Linked DNA regions of Thermosphaera aggregans. Each later gene encodes a partner of the first gene's protein in a complex. Links are inferred from orthologs where the notes say so. Each region holds a gene or a part of one and is shown on either strand. Other genes may lie near its edges.

Region 1 (16,282 bases):
AACATCACGTTCTTCACGATAGACCCTGCCACCGGGCAGGCTGAGAAAACCGTGCTCACCGACAACCTGGGAATCGACAACTATCTTGTCCTAGCCGGCGGCAAGCTGGCGCTAGCGTACTCGAGATTCCCGAACACCACCTATTACAGGGATCTGAGACTCTTCCTAATCGACCCTGCGACAGGGAGCGTTGAAGCCAACATACCTGTGGCCGAGACTCCGAGGATTTACGACGAGCATCCTGTTGCGGCCTACAACCCGGTGAGCAACCTTCTCGGCATAGCCCACTACATGGGCAACGGTTCGTACAGGGGCTTCATGCTCTCCATCGTGGACTTGTCGAGCCAAGCACTCGTGAAAACCTACTTGATACCTCCCAACACGACGCTCGATTACAGGACAATAACCCTTAACATCGCGCCGCTGGGTGACGGCTTCATCTTCCTATACGTTAACGATACTTCAACTCCTGGAGAGTTAGACCTGAACCCGGTCTTCTTCAACCTGACCAGCATGTATCAGCTCCCCGTGATCCCTACTTCAGGGGCTAATGAAACCCTGGGCGATATAGTTACGATGAGAGCGCCCAACATCACTAGGACTGACACTACTTACTCACCATTCCTTCCCGTGGTTGTCTCAGACAACAGGGTTGTCTTCGCAGGGTTCACCTACAACTCGGACGGTTCGAGAAGCGTGTTCATCGCTGAGGCTGCGATGGTGGGGGGTGAAGTAGTGCTGAGAAGGATCGTGCTTGGACCGGGCCACTATCCCTCGATCGCTCTTGGATCATCGACCATAGCAGTAGCCTACTCTTCCCCTGGTGCTGGAGGATACGATGTAGTGCTCAAGATTCTCGACATTGAGAGCCTTGGCGAAATAGCCTCGCTCAACCTGAGCAGGATTGCTGGGACCCAGGAGTTTAATGAGGCATATGTGAAAATAGCTTACTCACCCATGGGATACTATATTGTAACATGGAGCATGATGTACGGCACAACCTATTCGATAGTGGTTGGAGGCGTTAAGGAGAGCAGCCTAGGGTTCACCGGACCCATAACGCTTGAAACCACGCCAGCCATGAACGCGACGCCTGTAAGGGTTGGAGTGGACGGGCTGGACGGATTCGCCGTTCTGTTCAGAGAATATAATGTTGCAACCAACGAGTCTGACACATACCTGTTCCTCGGCAGAATAGGCGTCGACCTCCCCCCGATCACGGAGACGACGACAACAACAGAGACCGTGACAACCACTACAACCGTTACAACTACGAGCACTGTGACGGAGACTGTTCCAACAACCACGACAATTACCGAAACCATCACATCCACCACCACCGTGACCGAGACCGCGACCGAGACAACAACCGTTACAACCACTTTAACCGAGACAAACACCACTACTGTGACTGAGACGGTCACCTCAACCGTTACGTCAACTGTGACCACTACGGTTACTGAAACCTATACGGAGACAACTACGGAAACGGTAACAGAGACGTCTTACACGACTATTCCAACCACGGTTACTTCAACAATCACGAATACAACAACCGTTACGGAGACATCCTACACGGTGATCCCAACTACAACCACAGTTGTCCAGACCTCGTACACTACGATTCCCGTGAGCACCACGGTAACCAATACTACAACGGTGACGAGCACAGCCACGGTGACCAACGCGGTATACACTACTGTAACGGAGACTCAGACAGAGACTACGACGAGAACGGTTGTAAGTACTGAGTGGACAACATCCACTAAGACCGAGACGTACACCACAAGCATCCTTGAGACTTCAACAGGAATAGCCGGGGCTATTGCAACACTCATAGTCGGATTCCTCGTAGGTTGGTTAGTTAGAAGACCAAAATGATTTTTTACTCCTAACCCATTCGCCTTTACATCACACTCCAGTAGCTGGAAATCGCGTGTAGTAGTGAATAATATTATCGCTCGCAGACGATTCTGCCTAACCACACATCACTCAATGCTTGCTGGTTTAAGACCGCGTGGTAGGGTTTAAAAATACTTGAGTCCTTAATTATAGGAAGGGGCCCGTCGTCTAGCTTGGTTAGGACGCCGCCCTGACACGGCGGAGGCCCGGGGTTCAAGTCCCCGCGGGCCCATCTCCTTCAATCAGCATCGTAGTATAGTTTGAAGCCTCTAACGGTTTCCTCAAGCCTCAATATTTTGATCCTTCCAACCTCCTTTGTGTTAGAGACGTGTGTCCCCGTGCACGGGATTGCGTTGACTCCTTCAATCTCGACTACCCTGTACCTGCTTGTCCTGGGAAGTCTTTGAAGGTTAGGAGCGTTGTAAATCCTTGCTGGAAGCTGCTCCCAGCTGACCCAGAAGGCTTTAACCCTCCGAGCCTCCTCCACTATTCTCGTAGCTTCCCTGAGAACTTCCTCGACAACCTCTTTCGAAGCACTCCTAGCATCGTACTCTATGTAGGCATCCGGGGGAGCGTGCTGGGCTTCGAGAGTGTTGACATTTCTCCCATAAGCCTTCATCACAGCGTAGTCCAAGATGTGCCCTGCGGTGTGAAGCCTCATAGTCTTGTACCGGGGCTCCCAGTCTAGCTCAAGCACCACCTGGGAGCCTTTAACGGGCAGGTTTCCCTCAACCAACCTGCCGTAGTGTGCTACAACGTTCTTAACCATGAGGGCTTTCTCAACCCTGAACTTGATGCCCTCGCCTTTGACCCAGCCGGTATCGCTTCCCTGACCCCCGGTTTTCGGGTGAAACACTGTCTTATCGAAGACAAGGTAGCACCTGCCCGGCTTATCGCAGGCATAGTCGAGAAGATTAACTGTTGCCGTCTTCAAATATGAATCTTCAAGGTATAGAAGCTCGGTGCCCAGCATGTTCTTAAGCCAGGAGTAAAGATCAACCATGACCAAGCAACCCGTTTCCTCTTATGAAAACTATCTTGAAAGATTTGCCTTCCTGAACAGGGTCCAGCCCAGCAGGAAAGGTACCAGCGTCCAAGCGGCCCCAGCGGCAACGACTAGGTACGGATTTACAACAGAGACTTCTGCATAGATATCAGGGAATTCTGCCCTGTTTACGAAATATGTTGCAAAGCTTGTTAAGCCGAGGGGGTTGAAGTAGTAGCTAGTATACTGGAGTTTCTGCAGCTCCTCGACAAGCCTGGGGGTGAAACCGTGCATGAAGTATGCTAGGATGAATACCAGGATCCCCATGATCATTGTGAAGAACAGGTACAGGATGATTGAGACCGCGAGATACTTACCCCCGCTTGCCACTGTTGAAAGCATGTAGCAGACGCTGTAGAAAGCTATGAGTGATCCAGCAACGCCTAGGAACAGTATCACAGTGTAAGATGCCTCGATACTGTAGCCGGTGAGCAAGAATATGCTCGCGTTGAATGCTGCGAAGAAAACCCCTGTTGAAGCTAGAGCGGTTAAAACCCCGGCCGTGAACCTCGTGACATATACTTCTAGCCTTGTAACAGGGCGGGCTATGAGGAACTCCAATGCCCCAATCCCCTTCGGCTTAGCGACGAGAGTGTATGCGAGGTATAGAACCACTATTGGGAAGAATTGGGAGAATAAGCCGAGCCCGGCTGTGCCGAGAGCGATGTTTGTAATACGTCGCTGAATAATCCCTGTCTGGATCCTGATCACAGGTAATGCGCCACTCAAGTAGGTAAGGCCTTCGGGGTTTTTAAGGTAGAGCATGATTCCAGTTGTAGTTGAAGCATTCAAGCCTAGCTCCGATGCGTTGGTCTTGAAAACATTAAGCCCTGTTGAAACATTACCGGCTAACAATGCTTTTTCAAGCCCAGCGTTACCTGTGTCCGTGGAAAACGTGCAGTATAGCTCGAAGCCATCGCCGGGTGGCTCAATCAACATTGAAATAGTTAGCTCATCATTCTTTAGAAACACGTAGCCTGCTGAATACACCGACTTCGTGCCGTCGAGGCTGGAGAAGTAGATAAGAGGGGTGGAAGCATAGAGCACTCCTCCGCCTCCCTTTATGAAGCGTGCCACTATACTGTTGAATCCGAAAGGCGTTGATGATCTTACTTCGAAAAGCAACCTTCCCGTATCCTCAGGTAGCGACCTTATGATGTCAGACTCCAGCGTTGTCTCAACGACATGGTAGCCATCCGCCCGGAAAGCAAATGTTTTCAGTGTTTGATAAACCCCGTTCTCCTCAACTAGAAGGTTTACCTCGACGTTAGCTGTGGTTCGTCTCATCTCTGAGTCGTAGATGTTGTAGTGCATGGTTAACTCCCCGGTTTCAACGTCAAGCTTTGCGAGGAAAGCTGGATAAGAAGATCCTGCACCCATGCTAAGCGAGATGGATACTAGGTATGATAGCCCAACACCGACCAGGATGAAAACTGCTAGTGTCACTAGCGTTGCTGGACGTATGAAGGCTCTTTTAAAGTCGTAGAAAATGGGGTTCACATCACTCACCCTTCCCCCTTATCAGGTTGAAGAAGAATTCTTCGAGGCTTCTCTCCTCACTCCTAACCTCCTGTACGCTGAAGCCGCTCTCCACGAGCTCCTTGACGATTACGCTTGGGGAAGCGTTTAAGCCTGAGACCACCACGTACTCACCCCTGGTTTCAACCCGTCCATACTTCTCGAGAATGCTGAGGGATTCCTCAACCCTGTCAATCTTCATGATCAGGGATGGTTTAGCCATGTTCACGATCTCGCTCATCATGTAGACACCGATGATCTTGCCCTTATGGATGAATACTACCTTGTCAGCTATTCCTTCAACCTCGCTTAATATGTGTGAGGAGAATAATACAGCCTTACCCTGCTTCTTAAACTTCACGGCTAGATCTCTGAAGAAAACTATTCCCTTAGGGTCCAGGCCGTTTAAAACCTCGTCGAAAATGAAGTTTGGGGGGTCGTTGATCAGTGAGACCGCTAGGGCGAAGCGCTTCTTCATTCCCTGCGAGTAAGCGGCAAGCTTCATGTTCAACGCGTCTCCAAGACCCAGCATCTCTAAAGCCTCTCTCCCCATTCTCTTCGCCTCGGTAGGCGGTATGCCGTAGTAGCCTGCTAGGTACACGTAGTAGTCCAGCGCCTTAAAGTCTGTTTCAAAAATGGGAAGCTCTGGAACCCACCCGATCCTTTCAGAAGCTTTTTTCTTATCCCTCGTCACCGATAAGCCGTCGATTAACACGTCCCCGGAATCCGGGGGCAGTACTCCAACAGCTATTCTAATAGTTGTGGTCTTGCCAGCACCGTTCAAGCCTACGTAGCCCGTTATCTCCCCGTTATACACTTTAAATGAGACGTTGTCAAGGGCTTTAAGCCTGCCAAAGGATTTTGAAACACTGTTAACCTCAATCAAGCATTTACACCTTTTACTTGCTAGTAATAACCTCTCCACGTCTTATAAAATTTTAAAAGAAACCCTTCCTCCTGTGGAATCCTTCACATCTTGTAAGATTCCTTGACACGTAATTATTTCAAACAATGTATAAGTATAAACGTCTCTTCTGTATATTCTTTAAGAGCGAATAAGTATGCATATGAAGAAGGGTGGTTAAAGTGGATTATCTCGCACCAATAGTGGCATCGCTGATGTGGAGCTTGAACCCTGCCGTAATTTCTAAGTACAGGGAGCATATTAAGCCGGTGCTTTTCACCGGGTTCAGGGCTCTCACAGCTCTTGCATCACTCATCCCTTTCGCGCTGATCAATAGTCATGGCTTTCCAGGGTTTACGGAAGCTGGTGTCGCAGTCATTCTGGCCTCGGCTCTGCTAGGGCCCGGAATAGGGGACGCTTCATACACTAAAGCTATTCAACTCCTCGGCGGCTCCCTCGCGGTGATAATAAGTTATACGTACATCTTCGTCTCCCAATTCGTAGCGGCGGTTTTCCTGAACGAGCCCTTAAGGCTTCCGGTTGTTGCCGGCAGCTTGACGGCCTTCCTAGGCATTGTCCTAGCATCTTCAAACGGCAACGGGGGAAGGTTTAACGTGAAGGGTGTTGCATACGCTGTTGTTGCCTCTATTTCATGGGGTCTTGCAACATCTATGATTAAGGTGGCCCTCCTATACGCTGACACCTTAACCCTCACCGTGATGAGGCTCGGGTTCATAGCAGTCTTCTTCATCCCCGCCGGCCTGATCGTGGAAGGGGGTCCTGGGAAAGGGGATTCGAAGCCTTTGATCAAGGCTTCGCTCATAACAGGGGTTTTAGGGTGGAGTATTGGAATGCTCCTTTTCATCTACTCTATAAACAAGTTAGGTGTTTCAGCCACTGCGGTAGCCACCGCGCTAACCCCGGTGCTATCCCAGCTAACTGTCAAGCTCCTGTCCAGGGAGAAGCCGACGCTGAGAACTGTTGGAGGAGCACTGCTTATTTCTTCAGGAATAATTATATCCCTCCTTTCTCCTTGAAAAAGAGTTTAAATTACTGTTTAATCGTAAAATCCCTTTGAAGAGTAATACGGTGATGATGTAGCTTGAAATACCCGCTGGACAGGATATGCGTTAAAAGCGGCATCTTATGCCCTAGCTGCCAGCGTAAAGTGGAGACAGGCGTTGTCGATATTGATGAGGTTAAAGTGATGAAGGCTTTAATGGATATTGAGGAAAAGCACAAGGTCTTGAGGAACGGGGAGTATGTGAAATCTTTCATGGCAGGTGATCAATTCATACTGATACTCCGCGACGGCGTGGAGCAGGCCGAGCTTGAGGAGGTTTCAAAACACCTTAGCAGGGAGCTTGACGCTAAGGTTAAAATAATTGTTGAGACAGGCGATATGAGAAGGCTTATTGAGCAGGTGATCAGTCCTGCATCACTCCTCGGCGTGAACCAGGTCTGGCTCCCCGATGGAACGGAAATCGTTAACGTAAGGGTTCCGAGGAGGGATCGAAGATTTTTGGAGAAAAATAGAACCACGTTCGAGGAGTTAATAGCTAAGTTAACCGGCAGGAAGGCCAGGATTGTTTTCGAGTAATAAGAGATTTATTTTAAAACCAAGTTCTCCTTAAACAACTCCCTTAACACCATGCTCGCATAGAATCCTTGTTTCAGGAAGAAGCCTATCTCTAGGAGATTGTTGGCATGCTTTAAGCTGATGTTGGATGGCTTGAACAACCCCGTCCTCCACCAGCATCCCAGCTCGCTAATCCTGTCAGGGTTTAAGCCCTCCTTCTCGAAGAGATCCGTGTAAAGCGTTGAGCCCTCCTCACCGCAGCCAGGGGCTGGAAGCACCCTGTTTAGACAGCCCCACCCGCACGTGTCGACCAGCTTGTTTAAGAGAAGATTGTAAAGGTAGCTAGCGTAAGCCTCCACAAGGATTCTCGACGTTGATTTCTGCACAAGCTCTAAACCCTTGGATAGTGGTGATTCAACATATAGTTTCTCGTAAAACAGTCTCCCCGGGAATGATCCTTTAATCCTTGCAACAGCACTGTTCATTTTTTCCCATGGATAATGCTCTCTCAGGAAGAACCTGCTGAACCGGTCCTCCCTTCCAAGAAGAATCTGCTTGCCTAGCAGGTGGCTTATCGGCCTCTCAACCCCGAATCGCTGATACCCGTAGTATGATGGCAACCCCGAAGCAACGATAAGCCTGAGCAAATCCTCGGCAATACTGTAATCGCCGGGTCTTGAAGCCTCCAGGGTTATCTTAAACCTGTTCCCGACTAGTGATTTTCTCGTGGGCTTCGCACGTGCGAAGCCTATTAGGAGAGCGGCGTAGTTTTCGCCACAAATTTCCTTAAGATCGTTGCTAACCAGGGTTTTCTTGACGAAGAAGAACTGGGTGCTTGTGGACTCCTTATCCTTCAACCCAAGGTGAATAATGTTGGAGTCAGGAATCCCGATCTGTTTTGCGAGAAGCCTTTTAACGCGTAAAGTATCCATAGACCTCTTAGTGACCCTGAATACCGCGTACTCGCCTTTCTCCCTGTTAAAGCCTAGTTCTTGAAAGTTGACAACCTCCTCCACGGTGAACGTGTCAGGGGTGATCTTGAGCTCGGTGCTTATTTTCCGATGCGTGAGAACGTGCTTCAACCCAGTCACGTAATCTAATGGATGAGGGTAGTAGGTCAAAGAAGCTTCAACCCGCCTGTTAGCTTGTCAACAGCCTCATCAGGCGCTGGACCTATTGCAACGGCCGTTGTCGTTCCCGGAGGCAGCTCGGTCAGCCCAGCGTCTTTGATCAAGGATGCTGGAAGCCCACTCCTCACCGCTTTCTCATACAGCTGGACGAGCTCGGCCTCGCCTGGAACCTTTACCACAACTTTCTTCTGCCCACTACTCCACCATTCTTCAAACCATTCCCTTCTCGAACGGTATGCTTCGAAAGCAGCTGTCACCGACGCGTGGGCAACCTGTACGGCAAGCTTTCCCTTGCTCATCCCGAGATCGCTTCTAACAATTATAACCTGTTTCAATCCGTTAAACCCTCAACAAGAATTATTAAATACTCCTCATATATTAGTTCCCGCTGGATTATTCAATGCTTGGATGTGGACTTGATGAGTGCTAAATCGTGTTTCACAATCCTGACACTACTATTTTTAGCCATGGCCTCAACGGCTAGCGCGCAAGGCGTGGAGCCTGTTTACGGCCCTGGAGACTTCTTCAACTACGAGTACACTGTAACGCTTTCACGAAGTAATCAGTTCTGCACGGTTAAAGTTTTTCTTACGGTTAGAGTGGAGAGCGTGTCATATCCTTTTGTGGAGTACAGTATTGGCGATCACAGGAGGATTAGATTAACCGGTGACTGCGAGGTTTTCGGCCTAAGCCTGGAGATGGTTGAGAACAGTTTCAGGGATAGCAAGGGTGTTGACAGGCTGGATGCTGAGCCCTCATCATCCTACATAGGATTCTTCGCCAACCCCTCGTATACTGGCGAGTTCGCGGAGAGTTATCAGGCAGCAACAGGTTTCTCAAATGTTACAGCCAAGTATGTCAACGGCGTGCTGATAAGGTACGTTGAGCTAACCGAGACCTTCTTCTTCAACAGTGTGGCAATCCTAGAACTACTTTCGACAAGCGCATACTACAGGGTTAACCCAGCCCTTGCCCCTATGGGTTTGGCAGCGGTAACAGTTGGCTTCACCCTTGGGCTAATTGCGATAACTTACCTGCGGAAGAGCAAGAGCCTGCAAGTTGCTGAGGGAATATTTTTAATACCTTAATCACGTTTAAACTGTTGATTGCTTAAGCATGGTGGTTGCTACATGGTTGCACAGTACAGTTTAACGCAGCAGGCCGGCATCGTTGTTGAAGAAGCAGCGTCACCTCCGGTGTGCGATAGCTGCCACAGGATCATGGAGCCCGGGGACTATGGTACGGAGTTCATGTGCCCTAACTGCGGGAAGGTATTGATCCGTAGATGTAAGAGGTGCAGGCAGCAAGCAGTTGAGTACGCCTGCCCTAACTGCGGGTTCAGGGGTCCTTGAAGAGGTGGTGTGAATGGCTCAGGTTGCTGTAGTGGTTAAAATCCTCCCAGAAGACGTGGAGACGCCGTTGAACGAGTTGAAAGCCCGGATAGAGCAGAGCCTGCCGCAGGGATATCAGGTGAAGGCTAGCGATGAGGAACCCATAGCCTTCGGATTGAAAGCTCTCCGCTTGTTAATAGCTATGCCTGAGGAAACCGAGGGCGGTACAGAGCCCTTGGAGAACCTTTTAATGAGTATTCCAGGCATCAGCCAGGTCGAGGTTGAAGCTGTTTACAGGCTTCCTTAGTAATTTCTTATATTAAGGGTTTTTCACACTCAACATTATAGGTTGTTAACGCTGGTGCTTGATTTGGCAGGGAATAAGTTGAGAATACCTCTAAGAGTACTAGACGCTGATAGAAGGGACCTACATAAAGGAATAGCGAGGCTGGACCCTGAGGTAATGGATAAGCACGGTATATTGGAAGGAGACCTCCTCCTCGTTGAGGGAGAGTCGGAGACGGCCGTGATAGCTGCTGCAAGCAGGGACCAGGATAGGGGTTTGGGCGTAATAAGGCTTGACCCGGTTACCAGGAAGAACGCGGGCGTGAACATTAACGAGGTTGTTTTCGTGGAGAAGGTTGAGAAACAGTACGCCCAGGTGGTTAAGCTAGCTCCAACCAATTACTTCGCACCCGCTGACCCAAGCGTGGTGGAAGAGGTTAAGAGGAGGATTATTGGAAGGCCCTTGATGGAGGATAATGAAATCCACGTAGTCATAATGGAGATGAGCATTCCTTTCAGAGTTGTCACCTTGAAGCCGAAGGGGCCTGTGATAGTTTCTGACGAAACAGAGCTCTACATTTTCGAGGAGCCTGTCGGGGAGGTTCCGAGAGTAACGTATGAAGACATTGGCGGATTAGGCAACGTGATCGAGAAGATTAGGGAGATGGTTGAGCTACCGCTCAAGTACAGGAAAGTGTTTAGGAAGCTGAACATAGACCCGCCTAAGGGAATACTCCTGTACGGTCCCCCAGGCACTGGCAAGACATTGCTTGCTAAGGCGTTGGCTAACGAGGCTAACGCGTACTTCATCGTGATCAATGGTCCAGAAATTATGAGCAAGTACTACGGTGAGTCGGAGCAGAGGCTTAGGGAGATCTTCAAGCTAGCGAGGAAGAAGGCTAAGAAGAACCCTGCAATAATATTCATAGACGAGTTAGACGCTATTGCGCCGAAGCGGGATGAGGTCATAGGCGAGGTTGAGAGGAGGGTTGTCGCCCAGCTCCTAGCCTTACTTGACGGGTTAGAGAGCAGGGGGAACGTCATAGTGATAGCGGCTACGAACAGGCCTAATGCTGTCGACCCTGCTTTGAGGAGGCCTGGCAGGTTTGACAGGGAGATTGAAATACCTATGCCAGATAAGAAGGGCAGGCTGGAAATACTTCAAATCCACACGAGGAGGCTTGTTAAATCTGGCATCCTCGGCGAGGATGTCGACCTGGTCAAGCTCGCAGAGATGACCCACGGGTACACCGGCGCTGATCTCGCCGCCCTGGTTAAGGAGGCTGTCCTGCATGCTTTGAGAAGGTATGTGCCTCTTGAAAAGTCCAATCCGCCTACACCAGAAGAGGTTTTAGAAAAGGTTAAGGTTACTTTTGAAGACTTCATGTTCGCGTATAAGAGCATCGTACCCAGCGGTCTAAGAGAGATATATGTCGAGGTCCCGGAGGTTCACTGGAGCGATATAGGAGGGCTTCATGAAGTGAAGCAGGCTTTAAAGGAGAGTGTTGAATGGCCCTTGAGAATGCCCGAGGTGTTCGAGAAGTTCGGGATCAAGCCTCCGAAAGGCATACTGCTCTATGGGCCTCCCGGATGCGGAAAAACGCTCCTCGCCAAGGCTGTTGCAACCGAGAGCGGCGCCAACTTCATAGCTGTTCGCGGCGCCGAGATCATGAGCAAGTGGGTTGGAGAGTCTGAGCGTGCTGTGAGGGAGATCTTCCGGAAAGCCAGGCTACATGCACCCACGGTTGTCTTCTTCGACGAGATAGATGCAATAGCCTCGCTGAGAGGTGCCGAGCTGGACTCTGGAGTATCTGAGAGGGTTGTAACACAGTTGATTACTGAGATGGATGGTATTCAGAAGCTTGAAAACGTCGTTGTGATAGCGGCAACCAATAGACCTGACCTAATAGATCCCGCGTTGCTGAGGCCTGGAAGGCTTGAAAAGCTCATCTATGTTCCCCCGCCAGACTATGACGCGAGACTTGAAATACTCAGGATCCAGACAAGAAGCATACCCTTGTCAAGGGATGTAGACCTCCGGGAGATCGCCCGGAGAACAGAGGGGTACAGCGGCGCAGATGTTGAGGCGGTGGTTAGGGAAGCGGTCATGTCTGCTCTGAGAGAATCCCTCAACGTTAAGGAGGTATCAGTGAAGCATTTCAACAGGGCGTTAGAGATTATTAAGCCAAGCATTAATGATAATATGTTGAGATATTACCTGGAATGGGGGGTTAGGGCGAGGCAGCAACTCCCCAGGTCTCACTTAAAGCCTCAGGTTTACGTTTAAGGTGGTTGTTAATGAAGTATAACCCGGGCTACTGGCGTCTTACCCCTCTTTTCAGACTGATCCTGGAGATCGTGATCGACCATCCGGAGGGAGTCTCGGAGTCCGACCTGATAGATATCTTGAAGAAGGAGCACGAGGTCGAGGTGGGGAAGGCGGAGCTCTACAAAGCCTTGATGAAGCTGGAGCTATCGGGTTATATCCAGGTAGAGCCTGTTGGAAAAGAATTCGTTATACGGCTTTCACCATCCTTTCCCGAGCTTTTTAAGTGAATAGTTTTAAATGTTTTAAACAACTATTTTAATGATCGTGGGAGAGACATGGGAGTAAACCTTAAAGACCTCATACCAGAGGATGCCAAGATCATTATTGAGAACATGCGCTCATTGAAGGGGAAGGTTATCGCGATAGATGCCTACAATGCCCTGTACCAGTTCCTAGCAGCCATAAGGCAGCCGGATGGAACCCCTCTAATGGATTCCCAGGGCAGGATCACGAGCCACTTGAGCGGGCTTTTCTACAGGACTATAAACCTTGTTGAGGAAGGCTTGAAAATAGTTTACGTGTTTGACGGGAAGCCCCCTGAGCTTAAAGCTAGGGAGCTTGAGCGCAGGAGAGCGTTGAAGGAGGAGTCTGCTAGAAAGTATGAGGCTGCTGTTGAAGCAGGTGATTTGGAAGCGGCTAGAAGATACGCGATGATGGCTTCGAAGCTGACTGATGAGATGGTTAAGGAGGCTAAAAAGCTCTTAGACGCTCTCGGAGTTCCCTACGTTCAGGCACCAGCCGAGGGTGAGGCCCAGGCAGCATACCTTGTTAAGAAGGGCGACGCCTACGCTTCCGCAAGCCAGGACTACGATAGCCTCCTCTTCGGCTCCCCCAGGCTGATAAGGAATCTCACTATTAGCGGGAAGAGAAAGCTTCCGAGAAGAGAGGAATACATCGAGGTCAAGCCTGAGATGATAGAGCTTAACACGTTGCTCTCCAAGCTTAACCTGACCCTGGAGAACCTTGTAGATATAGGGATTCTGGTAGGCACGGATTATAATCCGGAAGGCTTCGAAGGGATAGGGGTTAAGAAAGCCTACCAGCTCGTCAAAACATACGGGTCGATCGAGAAGATTCCTAAAGCCTTGCTCAAGTCCAGCGTAGAGGTTGATGTCCTAGAGATTAAGAAATACTTCCTCCAACCCCCTGTTACAGACTCGTACAAGATAGAGTGGAGGGAGCCCGATGAGAAACTGGTTTTCGAGATCCTTGTTAACGAGCACGATTTTAGCGAGGATAGAGTGAAGAACGCGCTTGAAAGATTTACTAAAGCATACAAGGAGAATATTAAAGGAGTTCAGACCGGGCTGGGCAAGTGGTTTGCCAAGCCCTCCTAGCTTACGCGTTGTTAACAGGTAGGTTCAAAACATTTAAATCGAGAAAAACCACCCGCTCCGAACCCTATCCTCAACCTATGCTAAGAAGTGGCAGGATCGCGTTTATAGATATGTTTTAACATAAAATACTTTGTGAAGCTCATGAGCGGTGAAAAACCCACAACCGCGTTCGTGCTGATGTTGCTTTCAGGCATTATCCTACTGCTCTTCGCGATACTAGCATTAGCGATAGGGGCCTTGCTACGCGCGGAGATTCCCCTTGAAGAATCAATGCCGCTTCCAACCGGTATGGGGTTCCTCACGGCTTTCGCGATAGGGACTGTGATGATAATAGTCGGGGCAATAGCCTTGTTAATTGGCTTGTTAATGATCGTTGCCGCTTTTAAGATTCGTAGTGGTGAACCCGGCAAGGTTAAAACCTGGTCTATAATAGGGATAATCCTTTCTATTGTAAGCCTGATCACTGTTGGCGGAGGATTCTACCTAAGCTTTGTCTTGGGCTTGATAGGAGGGATTCTCGGATTAACGTGGAAGCCGCCGGAGAAACCCGTTGCACAGGAGCAAACCCCTCTCCCACCCCCAGTCTAATTTTTCCACCTTTCCTCCACGCTCCATCCATACCTGCCTATTAAAGGGACGAACACGCATTCTATCCCCCACCGCTTATTTATTCTCCCATTCTTCTTCTCAACGATTAAGAGTCTTTGGAAATACCTGTCCCCCACCGGTGCTACCAGGATCCCGGGATCCCCTAGCTGCTCCAGCAGTGGCGGAGGAATATCCGGGGCTGCAGCAGTTACTATTATTCTATCGTAGGGAGCAGCCTCCCTGTAGCCCAGTGTTCCATCGCCGACCAGTACCGTGACGTTTTCCGAGTATCCTGCTTTCTCAAGGTTTTTCCTAGCAAACGAGGCTAGCTCGCTGATTCTCTCAATACTGTACACGTGTCCTCCACCGGAGTCCTGCTTGGCAACTATTTCAGCCAGGACAGCGGCCTGATAACCCGACCCGGTTCCAATCTCTAACACCTTGTTGCCCGGCTCAGGATCCAGCTCCTCGGTCATTATGGCAACCATGTGTATAGCACTTATCGTCTGACCCCAGCCTATGGGTAGCGGGGTATCATGGTAGGCGTATTTCCTCATCGCCTCTGGGACGAACAACTCCCTCGGCACTGTTAGGAGAGCTTTAATGATCCTGGGGTTTCTCAAGTAGCCTGAGTCAACTAGGAGTTCGACAACTCTACTCCTCTGCTCGTGAAAGCTCAACGCGATCCCTTTGAAAATATTAGGTTTATGGTTTAATTAAACATGGGGTTAGGGATGATAGTTGCCAGCGAGATAGTGCGCGCAAAGGGCCACCCAAACGTTACGGCTAAGCATAAGACAACGCTGGAGATAACGAGGGATTGTGATTTAACGTTGAGAGGGGACTGCATAATAGGGGTTAATGCTGACAAGGCTGCGTCAAACCTGTCCAGTGATTTTAAGGCTGCCTTAACGTCTCCGAGAAACATATTGTTAATTGTTCTTGAGGCAGGCGGGTTTAAGGACTACCTGATAGCACATGGTTCGAGAGAAATTACTGCTACCGATCCTCGAAGAATCATTATCAGGAGAAGTAGCTATGTCGAGCCCGCGACAATAGGGGTTTACGCGACGAAGGCAGCCGGGGATCTAGATAGAGGGTTGGTCAATAGTTTGAAAAGCGGTGACGCCGTGTTAACGGTTAAGCTATACGTGCTCAGGCTTGATGATATCGAACCTGTAAATCCCTGAGCCTGGAGAGTACTCTAGGACAAGCCTGTGGCTGAGTATTCTCCACCCTGGGAGAACACTGCCCACCTCGTCAATGCTGGTGTAGACATCTCTTGTTAGAACGTATAGGTGTAAGATGCCTTCAGGCGCGAGGACTTGATCGTAGACTTCGGCAAAGCCTAGGCTTGCCTTAGGGAGGTTTGCGATCACCCTGTGAGCCACCTCTTTCCTCGGGAGGTGATCAGGGATGTCTCTTGCATCATTGTTTAACGGTATGATGACTCCTTTAAGCCTCCTCATATTGGATTTAATATTCTCTATTAAGAGTTCGTGGGCAACAGGGTTTAAATCGTTTGCCAAGACCAGTGCGGTTTTCAATGATGCAATGTGGACTGGGAACCCGCCTATCCCTGAGAATAAGTCAACAACGATCTCGCCATCCCTGACCAGGGATGCGAGCCTCCTATGCTCCTCTGTTAGCCTTGGATTATAGTAGACTTTTCCAAGCCTGATCTTGAAGCTTAAACCGTATTCTTTAACAACAACTACTTCAACCGGGGTTCCCCATAGGAGTTTGAGAACCGGTACTCTATACTCTTCAACAGTCTCCTCCTTAACATATATTGCTTTCAGCCTTGGATGAGTTTTTAGAAGCGCATCCACAACCTCCTCCGACGCTCTATGCTCCAAGACCTTGCTCCTCACAATTGCTACATCTCCCAGCAAATCGTATGAGGGAGGGTTAACAGCTATCTTCTTCTTGTATCCCGGGGCGCATTCGACAACTCTGAACAATGTTTCATCGATGGATTCAGGCTTCTCAGCAACAGGTATGAGTACCTTGTCACCTGCCCTCTCTATTAAGTAGTCCTCGAGGAGTAGGCCGGTTTTCCTCAAAGCCTTTATCGCTTTCTCAGCGCGGGTTTTTTCAACTTCCACGCAAAGCACTTTCCCGCCCAAACCAGTCACCATGCTCAGCTAATTAAAATCTATATTACTTAGCTTAACATATGTTTGATCGTGGATTGGAATGTTTTCCAAGGTAGCGTTGATATACAAGCCAACGCTTAAGTGTATTGAAATGGTTAAGGAGCTTTCGAACGCTTTCTATAGCAGAGGGTCTGAAACCATATTGTTCACTGTTGACGATTTACTACCGGCTGAG
Region 2 (10,810 bases), 390 kb from region 1 along the record:
GTGTTGAAACCTATGTTCCCTATCAACGGGATATTGGGAGCGGCATCCCGTGCAACCCTGTAGGTTTCAACCACTTCACTGTTGAAATTGCTGGTTAGGATTGGCCTCTGGCTTCCAAGCCCTAATGCTATCCCGTGTTGACTAGCTATTTGAGCAAGCCTCCTGTTAATGTCAAGGGTTTCGCGAGCCCCTCCGGTTATCCCGGTTATCATGACGGGTGCTTTAAGCTCGTAGCCTAGGAACCTCGTGGACGTGTCAACACCTTCTCTCCGGAAACCAGGAATTGCCTGGTGGATCAGGATTATGTCTTTGAAGTATTCCTCACACCTGTCCTTGAAGTCGACGTCGCGGTTTACAACTATTTCCAAATGCTGTATCTTCCTCCAGTAAATATCGCTCAACAGTCTACACCTTTAACATGAAGAATTAGCTAAACAGACAATATAAAACTAGCCAGATAATTGATCGGGGGATTACGGGTTTCAAACTACTGTGTTGAAAACCTTATAGACGCGTACCCGACAACGTGTGATTTATCGCCTGACACGTCCCCGCTCGTCGCATATTTCAACAACTCAGCCCTCGCGCCTGCTCCCCCCTTGAGCTTGGCGTACTCTATTAAAACCATGATGCCGCCAGGACCGCACACCGACACGTCCTCCCTGAGCAACGTGTTGTAGAAGCCTGCTGAATCAAGCCTGAGTATCATGGATATTGCCTCCTTATCCTTCCTCACCGTTACATCGTGGGGGTCGTAATGGTTGAAATCACTACTCGCAACAATGATTATATCCCTCTTCAACGAGGATGCTGCTTCAAGGAGTGATTTAGCAACGTCTCTTGCAACATCAGGGGTATGCAGCCTCATGACCACGGGGAGTATTCTAACCCTGTCCCCGTAAATATACTGGATGAACGGGAGCTGCACCTCAACAGAGTGTTCCTCGAGATGTGCGTACTCGTCAAGCTCTGCTATGCTGCTTTTATCCGCAAGGGTTTTCGCAAGCTCGGAGTCTACTTCGAGTAGACCCAGCGGTGTTTCCCACATGCCGCCAGGGTATACTGAGACCAGAGCTCCATAACCCGTGTGATTCGTACCTATTACTACAACTGTCTCAGGGACGCCGTCAAGAGCCATTTGATAGTAGGTGTGGGCTGCGACGGGGCCGCTGTAAACATAGCCTGCGTGAGGCGCGACGTAGCCTACTGTCTCCACCCTTCTAGAAGGCGAGGTCTCAGGCAGTTTCCCAGGACCTATTTTATGGGTGAAAGACCATTTGATAATGGCTTCGAGCTCGCGCTTGCTATCAGGGTAAAAATAACCTGCTACAGCCGGGTGCCTCTTCTTCAATACTTCACCCCTAGACCTCGGCCTCGAACTCTGTGGGCTGCTCAGGGAGCTCCCCGTTCGGCGGCAGGGCTCCACGCTCCCTGAGAACCTGCCTCGTCAGTATCCAGTACAGCAGGGCCAGGCTCTTCCTCCCCTTGTTGTTCCCTGGGATTATGAGGTCTATGAAATCGGTCTTGTTATCCGTGTCGGCGAACGATACTATTGGTATGCCTATTTCAGCAGCCTCTTTCAAAGCCTGCGCGTCAGCCCTCGGATCCGTCAGCAAGACTATGTCGGGCTCGTAGTACCATTTAAGGCTTGGGTTTGTGAAGGTTCCGGGGAGGAATCTCCCAGTGAATGTTTTACAGCCGATGTACTGGCACATCTTGTTCACAGGCTTCTTACCATACTGTCTAACAGATACCACAGCTATCTTTGCAGGCTCGTACCTCGCTAGGAACTTGCCAGCTATTCTCAACCTGTCATCTATCTTTCTCACGTCGAGAATGTATAGGCCATCGCTCCTAACCCTGTACACGAAGGGCTCCATGAACTTCGTGCATATGTGCGTGCCTATGTGAACACCGGCTGACAAGTACTTGTCCACTGGAACCAGTAGCTCTATAACCTTCTCTCCCGGCCTCGGGGTAACGGGCTGCTCGCCCAGACCGCTTATATCCTCGCTCTCGAACATGCTTCTCACCTCACGATATCTTGGGGAACTGTAAAACCTCTTTTGAAACATCCACGTATGATAAAAACATTCTCCTGCAACAATATCTTTTAACGCCTAGATCATCTAAAACCTTACCCGGCTCCTCGCCTGCCTTAACCCTCTTCTCATACTCCTCCCATAAGTGGCCTATGGGGGCGCCGCACGTGAAGCATCTAACAGGGAAAAGCATGCTGCACACCTACCTGTAGCTCTTCTGCCATCTCCTCCTAGCGCTGTATCTACCCCACTTCTCCGACTCGGTCCTCCTGGGGTCGCCGCTCAACATGTGCCTGTCGTACTCGGTGAATATTTTCTTAACCTCTTCATCATTGTCAACATACTCTAGCAGGCCTCTCGCTATAGCTGTCCTGGCAGCCTCAGCCTGGCTCATGACGCCGCCTCCTCTCACCTCTACTCTAATGTCAACCTTCCTCCACAAGTCGCCGACGAGCATTAAAGGCTCCATCATCTTAACCCTTGCCAGTTCCACTGGGAATACCTCGAGGGGTATTCCGTTAATCCAAACCCTCCCAATTCCTGGCTTAACGACTGCTTTAGCAATGCTTGTCTTCCTCTTGCCCGAGGCTACGACGATCTTAAACTTTTCGACAACAGTTTCACTCATTCAAACCACCCCTCCAACCAAGCGCAGCCGCTACCTCGCTCACGTAAACAAAACCCTGCTTAAGCCTGGAGGCATCGGCCTCCTCAAACCTGACGAACTCCCTCCCCTTCAAGCCCTCAGGGGTTCCAACGAATATTCTCAGCCTCTTCAACGCCTCCCTCCCCTTGGGCTGGGTGTAGGGGAGCATTCTCTTGATAGCTCTCTTCATTATCGTGACCGGGGATCTCGGCCTTTTAATCCCGGATTTCTCCGGGTTACGATGAGTTTTAGCTTTCAAAATATTCTTATACCCCTCGATAACCCTGCTTCTCTCACCGCTTAGAACGGCTTTCTCAGAGTTAACTATTACCACCTTGTATCCTTCGAGCAGTTTCTTAGCAACAATGCTCGCTAATCTCCCCAAAATCTGGTTTGAAGCATCAACGTAAAGTATTTTCTCCTCGCTCACGGTCTCACCCTATTATCTTTACATTCGACCCTTTAGGATTCTCCCTAACCAGGTCTGTGAGGCTAAGCACTCTGCACCCTGCTTTCAACAACTGCTCGTATGCTGTTCTAGAGAAGCTGTAGGCTGCGACAGTTATCTTGTGATCTATCCTCCCGGAGCCCAGTACCTTGCCCGGGACAACCACGACATCGCCCTCCACGGTATACCTGTTTAAACGGCTCAGGTTTACTGCTCGACGCCTCCTAGTGGGCTTCGCCAACTCCTCAGCTACCCTCGCCCATATCGGGGCGTCATGGATTTTAGAGGCTTTTTCAAGCTCCCTAATCGTTTTCCTCAAGACTATGCTTGTCTTCTTCAACTCCATCATGCTTAAACACCCTTCTCCCTCAGCGTTTCAACGAAGTCGTCAAGCTTTTTCTCAAGTATTCTAACAGACTCTAATAAAACATTTCTAGCTGATAAAGCACCTGTTAACTCAAGGGTTAGTATGAACTCGTCCTCCTCATGGCTTACCTTGATAGCTCCTGAGGGACATATGTTTTCACAAATCTTGCACATGGTGCAGTCCAGTAGCTTGCCGCTCCTAACCTTTATCTCCCCGGATTCGAAGGCGAGAACCTCTTTAGGGCAGGCTTCAACACATTTAAGGCAGTCCTCTCCTCTGCACAGCCTCTGGTTCACAAGTATTTTTGGAACATACTTGTGCGCTGCTACCGAGACAGGGCTCCACTTAATATGCTCCTTACCTCTTCCAAGCCTAGCGTATGCTTCGAGCTTAACTTTCTGAGGCTTTATCAGCTTCACTATCGGGATCTTCCCGAAGCTAGGCTTCACGTCAGGGTCGCTTGACACCAGGAAGTCGCTGTAGAGTGTTACTGGCTCATCCCCTCCCTCTCCTTCAAGGCTTAGGCGGACAAAGCAGTCTTCCGAGAACAATCCTTTCTCACCAGCCTCCCTGCACTCCTCGGGGCTCTTATACTTCCACAATGCCTCGTTGCTTGTCAGCGGGATTAATCCCAGCCTGTGGGCAAGGTATTCGTCGTAGAAGACTGAGGAGTTCTCCATGAAAGCTACGTAGTCAACAGCCATTGTGGGTACTTCGGATACTATCACTCTCCTAATAGAGTTTAAAAGGTGGAGGCTGACCCCCTTGATCCTTAGCTTAATGAACAGTGGTTTCTGCTCCAAAACCTCTATCTTCAAGCCGGACACACCTGTGGATTAGACCCTCCTTCCTCTCCTGCCGCCTGGACGCCTCGTGGTGTCGTGAGGTATCGGTGTCACATCCTCGATCCTGCCTATTATGAACCCTGCTCTAGCCAAGGCCCTGATGGCTGCCTGCGCCCCGGGGCCAGGGGTTTTGGATCCGTGTCCTCCGGGAGCCCTCACCTTTATGTGTATAGCGGTTACTCCTTTATCCATTGCTTCATATGCTGCTTTAGAAGCAGCTATCATTGCCGCGTACGGGCTTGGCTTCTCCCTGTCAGCTTTAACAACCATTCCGCCGCTGAACCTGCTAACGGTTTCAGCCCCGCTTAAATCCGTGATGTGTATTATAGTATTGTTCAAGCTGCTGTAAATGTGTGCTACTCCCCATTTAAGCTCTCTAGCTGAGAACGCCATCAAGCACCACCCTGCTGAACCTGCTGAATAGGCTTCTCCTTAAACGGGCTGAATGGAGCGTAGTCTATGAGGGGTTCTTCCTCAACGGAGACAATGTACCCTGGTGATGTAACCCTTCTCCCAGCGACAGCTATGTGGCCGTGAACTATGAGCTGCCTCGCCTGGTAGATAGTGTTAGCCAACCCCTTCTTGTAAACAATTGTTTGAAGCCTTCTCTCGAGAAGGTCTTCAACCTTAAGGTTCAAAGCATCCTCCAGTCTCGCGCCCTCCTTGAGCAAGCCTAGTTTAACCAGCTTGCTTATTAGGATCTTCCCCTCTACTTCTCGGACTTCAGCAGGCTCGCCGAGGAGTGAGCGGGCCCTGTGCCTGAAGTAGCGTATTATTGACGAAGCCCTCCACAACTCCTTCTTGTTTCTCAAGCCGTACTGTCCAAGGAGCTTGGTCTCGTACATTAAAATATCCTTTCTCCAAGGATGTCTTGGACCACTCCACTTCTTCCTAGGCTTCTTTGGATCACCCATTCACATCACCCTTGTTTAGACTGTTGTTGCTGCTGCGGACCCTGCCTCTTCTTTCTTACTCCAACAGTTACTCCAAGCCTACCGGTCGTCCTTGTCCTCTGCCCGCGCACTTTCAAGCCGAGAGCGTGCCTTACTCCGCGCCAGCTCTTCACCCTCTTCTCCCTCTCAATATCTTCTTTCACGAAGTAAATGAGCTCAGCACCTACTAGGTGGAGGTCTTTACCGGTGGCGTAATCCTTCCTCCTGTTAAACATCCATGAGGGGAGCCCGTAGGAGCTCGGGTTTTTCACAAGTGCTTCAATCTTCTTCACATCCTCGTCTGAGAGGTAGCCGATCCTGGTGTTAGGGTCTAATCCAAGTATGCGGGTAATCGCGAGAGAGAAAGTATACCCCAACCCCTTAACCTCCGCTAGCCCGTATATCAACGGGAGAGACCCGTCTATATCTGTCTCCAGCACGCGTATGATCTGCCTGAAAGATTGCTGAACGCTCACTTCTCCCACCGCATAGTAAGCAGTATCCTTTAACTAACCATGTAGTAATCTGTTTTTAAGCTTATATCATATTTTAAAACTTACCCATCACGCCTTAACGATCCCTCTTAGAATAACCTGTCATGGAGCGCCGGGGGCGGGATTCGAACCCGCGCGCCCCATTAGGGGCACTGGCTGACCGGGGGATTATTCTCCAGGCCAGCCCCTTAGACCGCTCGGGCACCCCGGCACTGTTAAAAATATTAGGCAACAAGGAGCTTTAAAGATAGCTCCGGGATGGTGGTGTTAAAAGACTAGGAATGCTTGACCTATGCCTTGTTTAAAAACTAAAGCTCTATCTCCATCCAGATCTCCGGTGGCACACGGATACGTATTAGTTGCTTCATGACTCTCTCGTCTTCAGCAATGTAGAGTAGTCTCTTGTGAATCCTCATCTCCCATTTCTCATACTTCTTCTTCCCCTCGCCATGGGGTAGTTTCAAAGTCCTTATCTTCAACTTCTTCGTTGGGAGGGGTATAGGCCCCTTCATGCCAACTCCTGTCTTCTTAACAATATCGGTTATCTTCCCTATGAAATCCTCGAGCACATCTATGTTCGTGCTCCAAATCTTTATCTTAACCATTCTCACCGTCGACATAAGCACCATCCTTTTAAGCAACCTGCTTAAAAACATAAGCGTTTTAGGGGTTTAAAAAAACCTTTACTTCTTCTGCTGCTCTAAAACCTTAACATCTAATACCTGGCCGATACCTATGGTCTTGCCCATGTCACGCATCGCGAATCTTCCCAGCGCCGGGAAGTCTGAATACTTCTCTATCACCAGAGGCTTTATCGGCTTGAACTTCACGATGGCGGCGTCACCCTGCTTCAGGAACTGCGGGTTCTTCTCAACCTCCTTACCGGTTCTCGGGTCGAGCTTGGCAACTATCTCCGTGATCCTGCACGCCACGCTAGCGGTGTGGACGTGGACCACTGGTGTGTAGCCAACGGTTATTGCTGTCGGATGCCACATTACGAAGATGCGGGCTGTGAACTCGTCTGACACTGTTGGCGGGTTCGTCGGATGCCCTGCCACATCTCCTCTCTTAATATCCTTGCGCTCAACGCCTCTCACGTTGAAGCCGATGTTGTCGCCTGGCTCAGCCTTCTCGATCTTCGTGTGGTGTGTTTCAATGCTTCTTACCTCTCCGATCACGCCCGGCGGGTTGAATATTAGCTTGTCGCCAACCTTCAGTATCCCTGTTTCAACCCTTCCAACCGGGACTGTTCCAACACCGGAGATAGCGTAAACATCCTGAATGGGTATTCTCAAGGGCTTGTCAACAGGCTTGCTCGGAACCTCCAGCATGTCTAATGCTTCTACAAGCACTGGCCCAGTATACCATGGCATGTTGGGGCTTCTCTCAATCAGGTTTTCACCAGTCCATGCTGAGACAGGTATGAACGGTATCTTCTCAATATTGTAGCCAAGGCTCTTCAAGAACTTGCCCAGGATCTCCTTAACCTCCTGGTACCTTTTCTCGCTGTATGGAGGCTCGGCAGCATCCATCTTGTTGATGGCAACGATCAGCTGGTTGATACCCATTGTTCTCGCGAGCAGGGCGTGCTCACGGGTCTGGCCCTCAGGGCTCATACCAGCCTCGAACTCACCCTTCCTAGCACTCACAACTAGTATGGCAGCGTCAGCCTGGCTTGCACCGGTAATCATGTTTTTAACGAAGTCCCTGTGTCCGGGAGCATCGATAATGGTGAAGAAGTACTTCTTGGTCTCGAACTTCATGTATGATAGCGATATCGTTACTCCACGCTCACGCTCCTCCTTCATCCTGTCAAGGAGCCATGCGAACTTGAAGCTTTCCTTACCCATCTTCTTCGATTCTTCCTCGATCATCTGAATGGTTTTCTGGTCGAAGTACCCTAAACGGTAGAGTATGTGTCCAACCATGGTGCTTTTTCCATGGTCGACGTGTCCTATGATCACCAGGTTCAAATGTGGTTTTTGCGGCACAGAGCTCATTCGCACTCACCTGCTATCTTTATCATGTTCATTGAGTTTAATAAATTGAGTAAGTCTTTTTAAAATCTTTTTACAACCAACGCGCCCTCCCTGGGAACCTACTAGTGGACGGGGTTAAGGCTTTGTAATATACAGTGCTTCATTGAAAAGTGGTTTGAAGCCTTGTGAGAAGGGATCCCGGGGATTGAAAAGAGGGCGGGAAACGCTACCTGCTGCTTAAAGCTATTCTCTCAATCTCTTCCTTCTTCTGGATCGCGTAGCTCTTTGGGTCGTTGTTTGAAGCAGCTATTATCTCCTCTGCCAGGGCTTCCTCAATAGTGATCGGGTTGTCGAAGGCTTTCTCCCTTGCACCATCAGTTAAATGTCTAAGGGCTAGGTCAATCCTCCTCATAGGGGAAATGTCTACTGAGACATGGTATGAGATACCGCCGTACATGATCCTGGTTGTCTCCTCTCTCGGGGCTGCATTCTCGATTGCGCGGACCAGTACCTGCAACGGGTTCTGACCGGTTTTCAAATAGATGAGCTCGAAGGCTTTTTTAACAATATTGTAGGCGAGGTGCTTCTTACCCATGTTTTCTCCTGGACGCATAAGCTTGTTAATCAACCTTTCAACTATTGGCACCTCGGCTTTCCCAAACCTCCTGTGCTCATGCCTCCCGCTTGTGTGTGGAAGGATGTAGGGTTTAAGGCATATGTACTTCTTCAGGCTGGGATCCCTTACCTCAATGTTATCATAGGTCCACTTGCCGAAAAGCTTGACCTCGCTCAACTTCACAACGTGTCCTTCACTAGCCAATGTAAACACCTGTATAACCATAAACAGTTTAACAGGCTTTTTAAAATTATTGCAGATTCACGCATTCCCCACTAGTCTCAGACCCTGATGATGCTTTATTAGACCATTTATTAATCAGGTTTTCCAGGAGGCATAGCCGTTGAAGCCGTCTTACCTGTTGGTCGAAAAGATATCGACGAGTCTTTTCGCCGGCGGAGAGGTTAGTCCACGCTTAATCCTTCACCTCGAGGATGGGAGGAGGTTTTACCTTGAAAACGTCTCCTACGACATCTTCGTCTCAATAAGGAGGAACCTTGAAGAGGAGGGTTTGGACGAGGAGCGATCCATGATCACCGATGTGATCGAGAGCGTTCCCGAGTTTATAGCCGCGTTGAGTAGGAATCTTAAACACGTTGTAATAGACAGCTTCAACCCTGACAAGGGGGTTTACAGCGCGACAGTGGAGTTTGTTAACGGAAAGTTTTCAACAAGGAGGAAGATGATCCCTAGCCACGCTATCTATCTTGCAATAATTGCGGGTAAACCCGTCTACGTTAGCGAGGAGCTCGTGGATGAGCAGGAGAGGCTTTACAAGATTTTCGAGGAGCTCTCAAAGCTTGAGGATAGAGAAGAGGATTTTGAAAAGTAGCTTTACGGCTTCAACAAGTTAAAAGCTTAAACCTACCTAACAGGCTTCTGCTTCTTACCCAGCCAGAGAGCTTTCAAAGATACCCCGTTAACCATTACTACCTTATACTTCACTCCGGGAATATCTCCTAGAGACCCTCCCATCGGGCCTCCAATACCTTCAATAACTACTTCATCGTGCTCGTCAATATAGTTGACTCCACCGTCCCACGGGACGAATGCTGTAACCACCTTGCCGTTTTTCACAAGCTGGACGCGGACACATTTTCTCAGGGCTGAGTTTGGCTTACGGGATTCTACTCCAACCTTTTCAAGAACTATTCCCCTAGCCATTGGCGCTCCTTCAAGCGGGTCCCTTATCTTGCCTTGCTGCTTAAGCATCCTGAGCTTGAAATCCCTCTGGCTCCACCTAAACTTGAGACGCTTCCTCTTCAGCTTCCTTGCCGCGTACATCCCGTATGGTGCTTTCTTGCCCGGCATGGTTTAATCCCTTAACTCTTCTTCTAGACTCAAATAGTTTCAAGTATTCTTAAATTTTATGCTATAATGAGAGAGTCGATGTTGAAGTGTCTCTTTAAAATAATCTTTGCTTTTTGAACGTTCCTGCCGTTCTTACCGATGGCGAGGCCCTTGTCCGATGGATCCACCGCCACGTAGACTACTTTCTCCCCGCCTGGTTTAGAGGTCACCTTGATCTCCTTTATCCTTGCAGGAGCAAGCGCGTACTTAACCTGCTCCTCAAGGTTGTCGCTGTAGCCGACTATTTCTATGTTCTTGTTCAAGATCTTCCTGAGTTTTTGAACGAAGAAGCCTTTGGGGCCTACGGCTTTTCCAATATCCTCGGGGTTAACCAGGAATATGACCCTGTTCTCAGACTCATCCATGATGCAGTCTCTGACGGTGGCGCCCGTGATCTCGTGTAGCAGTGCCATGTACCTAAACTCGTCAGGAGTTATCTTCACTTGACTCCTTTCCTTACTCATTACCCGATACCTCCTTGGCTAGGTCCAGGATGTTTGACTGGCCAGGGTCGATGATCACCATTGTTGAGACGCCGAAGGGTTTACCGATCAAAGCCCCCAGCTCGAAGTTTGTTCCAGGGAACTCTATAACAGGTATGTTGCTCAGCTTCGCGTAGTATTTCAGGTCTCTCTTAACATGCGGTGGTGCGTTGGCCGCGATGACAGCGGCCTTGGCCTTTCCCAGCATGACGAGCTTCTTTGACTGGTTGAAACCGATCTTGAACTGGCCGGTTTTACTCAGGGTTTGAATAGCCTTAACCAGCTCCACAGTGGCAGTGCTCATTGCTCGCTCCCCTCTTTCTCCTCACTGGCTTCTGGTTTTATCAATGTTGGGAACATATAAATCTGAACCATTCCTGTTCCTACAGGAATGACTTGCCCCATTATAATATTTTCGGTAATGCCGTACAGCCTGTCCGACTCACCCATTGCGGCAGCCTCCAGGAGCTTCTGAACAGTCATCTCGAAGGTTGCCCTCGCCAAGACGCTCTGCTTCTCGCCGGCTACACCCATTCTACCAACCTGCCTTATATGCCCTGTCCAAGTCATGATGTCGGCTAGCAGTATTATGTGCCTGGTGTCAACGTC

Evidence for each region.
Region 2: the proteins of IMZ38_RS02675 (region 1) and tuf are in contact, whole or in part, in a crystal structure (PDB 7CSL), measured with the Pyrococcus horikoshii proteins. The link is inferred for Thermosphaera aggregans from one-to-one orthologs. Residues at the interface, in WP_010884146.1 of Pyrococcus horikoshii: Phe4, Leu6, Val7, Val9, Arg11, Met13, Pro14, Thr15, Asp16, Pro17, Leu38, Ala39, Lys40, Glu44, Pro45, Ile46, Ala47, Phe48, Gly49, Leu50, Tyr56, Leu58, Arg60, Asp61, Glu62, Glu63, Tyr65, Ser66, Phe67, Asp68; in WP_010885563.1 of Pyrococcus horikoshii: Val16, Lys20, Ser21, Lys62, Arg65, Glu66, Arg67, Gly68, Val73, Ala74, His75, Ile88, Asp89, Ala90, Pro91, Gly92, His93, Asp95, Phe96, Lys98, Asn99, Gly103, Ala104, Asp227, Val228, Tyr229, Ile231, Val234, Val237, Val239.

What each region holds. Positions count from the first base shown.
Region 1 is NZ_CP063144.1:444,717-460,998, forward strand. The notes cover bases 8,373-11,079. They hold IMZ38_RS02675 (elongation factor 1-beta), read left to right. Parts: upstream 8,373-9,443; coding sequence 9,444-9,716; downstream 9,717-11,079. Other genes in these bases: pth2 (peptidyl-tRNA hydrolase Pth2), read right to left, coding at 8,373-8,377; IMZ38_RS02665 (hypothetical protein), read left to right, coding at 8,498-9,166; IMZ38_RS02670 (zinc finger domain-containing protein), read left to right, coding at 9,209-9,430; IMZ38_RS02680 (CDC48 family AAA ATPase), read left to right, coding at 9,771-11,079. Outside these bases: IMZ38_RS02620 (hypothetical protein), read left to right, coding at 1-1,881; IMZ38_RS02630 (alanyl-tRNA editing protein), read right to left, coding at 2,141-2,905; IMZ38_RS02635 (ABC transporter permease), read right to left, coding at 2,936-4,456; IMZ38_RS02640 (ABC transporter ATP-binding protein), read right to left, coding at 4,449-5,351; IMZ38_RS02645 (DMT family transporter), read left to right, coding at 5,552-6,406; IMZ38_RS02650 (transcription elongation factor), read left to right, coding at 6,472-6,969; tRNA pseudouridine(13) synthase TruD, read right to left, coding at 6,978-8,069; more of pth2, read right to left, coding at 8,066-8,372; more of IMZ38_RS02680, read left to right, coding at 11,080-11,981; IMZ38_RS02685 (ArsR family transcriptional regulator), read left to right, coding at 11,993-12,250; fen (flap endonuclease-1), read left to right, coding at 12,299-13,360; IMZ38_RS02695 (hypothetical protein), read left to right, coding at 13,502-13,948; IMZ38_RS02700 (protein-L-isoaspartate O-methyltransferase), read right to left, coding at 13,945-14,628; IMZ38_RS02705 (DUF371 domain-containing protein), read left to right, coding at 14,671-15,138; IMZ38_RS02710 (class I SAM-dependent methyltransferase), read right to left, coding at 15,094-16,077; IMZ38_RS02715 (NAD(+)/NADH kinase), read left to right, coding at 16,148-16,282. UniProt on the Methanocaldococcus jannaschii protein: Promotes the exchange of GDP for GTP in EF-1-alpha/GDP, thus allowing the regeneration of EF-1-alpha/GTP that could then be used to form the ternary complex EF-1-alpha/GTP/AAtRNA.
Region 2 is NZ_CP063144.1:63,741-74,550, reverse strand. What follows is about bases 5,617-8,464. They hold tuf (translation elongation factor EF-1 subunit alpha), read right to left. Parts: upstream 7,775-8,464; coding sequence 6,458-7,774; downstream 5,617-6,457. Other genes in these bases: IMZ38_RS00385 (30S ribosomal protein S7), read right to left, coding at 7,980-8,464; rpsJ (30S ribosomal protein S10), read right to left, coding at 6,083-6,394; IMZ38_RS00405 (30S ribosomal protein S13), read right to left, coding at 5,617-5,756. Also shown: fni (type 2 isopentenyl-diphosphate Delta-isomerase), read right to left, coding at 1-401; amrB (AmmeMemoRadiSam system protein B), read right to left, coding at 488-1,351; rpsB (30S ribosomal protein S2), read right to left, coding at 1,362-2,024; IMZ38_RS00440 (DNA-directed RNA polymerase subunit N), read right to left, coding at 2,035-2,235; IMZ38_RS00435 (30S ribosomal protein S9), read right to left, coding at 2,245-2,670; IMZ38_RS00430 (50S ribosomal protein L13), read right to left, coding at 2,663-3,118; IMZ38_RS00425 (50S ribosomal protein L18e), read right to left, coding at 3,123-3,485; IMZ38_RS00420 (DNA-directed RNA polymerase subunit D), read right to left, coding at 3,488-4,330; IMZ38_RS00415 (30S ribosomal protein S11), read right to left, coding at 4,340-4,741; IMZ38_RS00410 (30S ribosomal protein S4), read right to left, coding at 4,741-5,262; more of IMZ38_RS00405, read right to left, coding at 5,268-5,616; more of IMZ38_RS00385, read right to left, coding at 8,465-8,594; IMZ38_RS00380 (bifunctional nuclease family protein), read left to right, coding at 8,713-9,201; IMZ38_RS00375 (30S ribosomal protein S12), read right to left, coding at 9,234-9,680; IMZ38_RS00370 (NusA-like transcription termination signal-binding factor), read right to left, coding at 9,737-10,183; IMZ38_RS00365 (50S ribosomal protein L30e), read right to left, coding at 10,176-10,505; rpoA2 (DNA-directed RNA polymerase subunit A''), read right to left, coding at 10,502-10,810. UniProt on the Methanocaldococcus jannaschii protein: GTP hydrolase that promotes the GTP-dependent binding of aminoacyl-tRNA to the A-site of ribosomes during protein biosynthesis.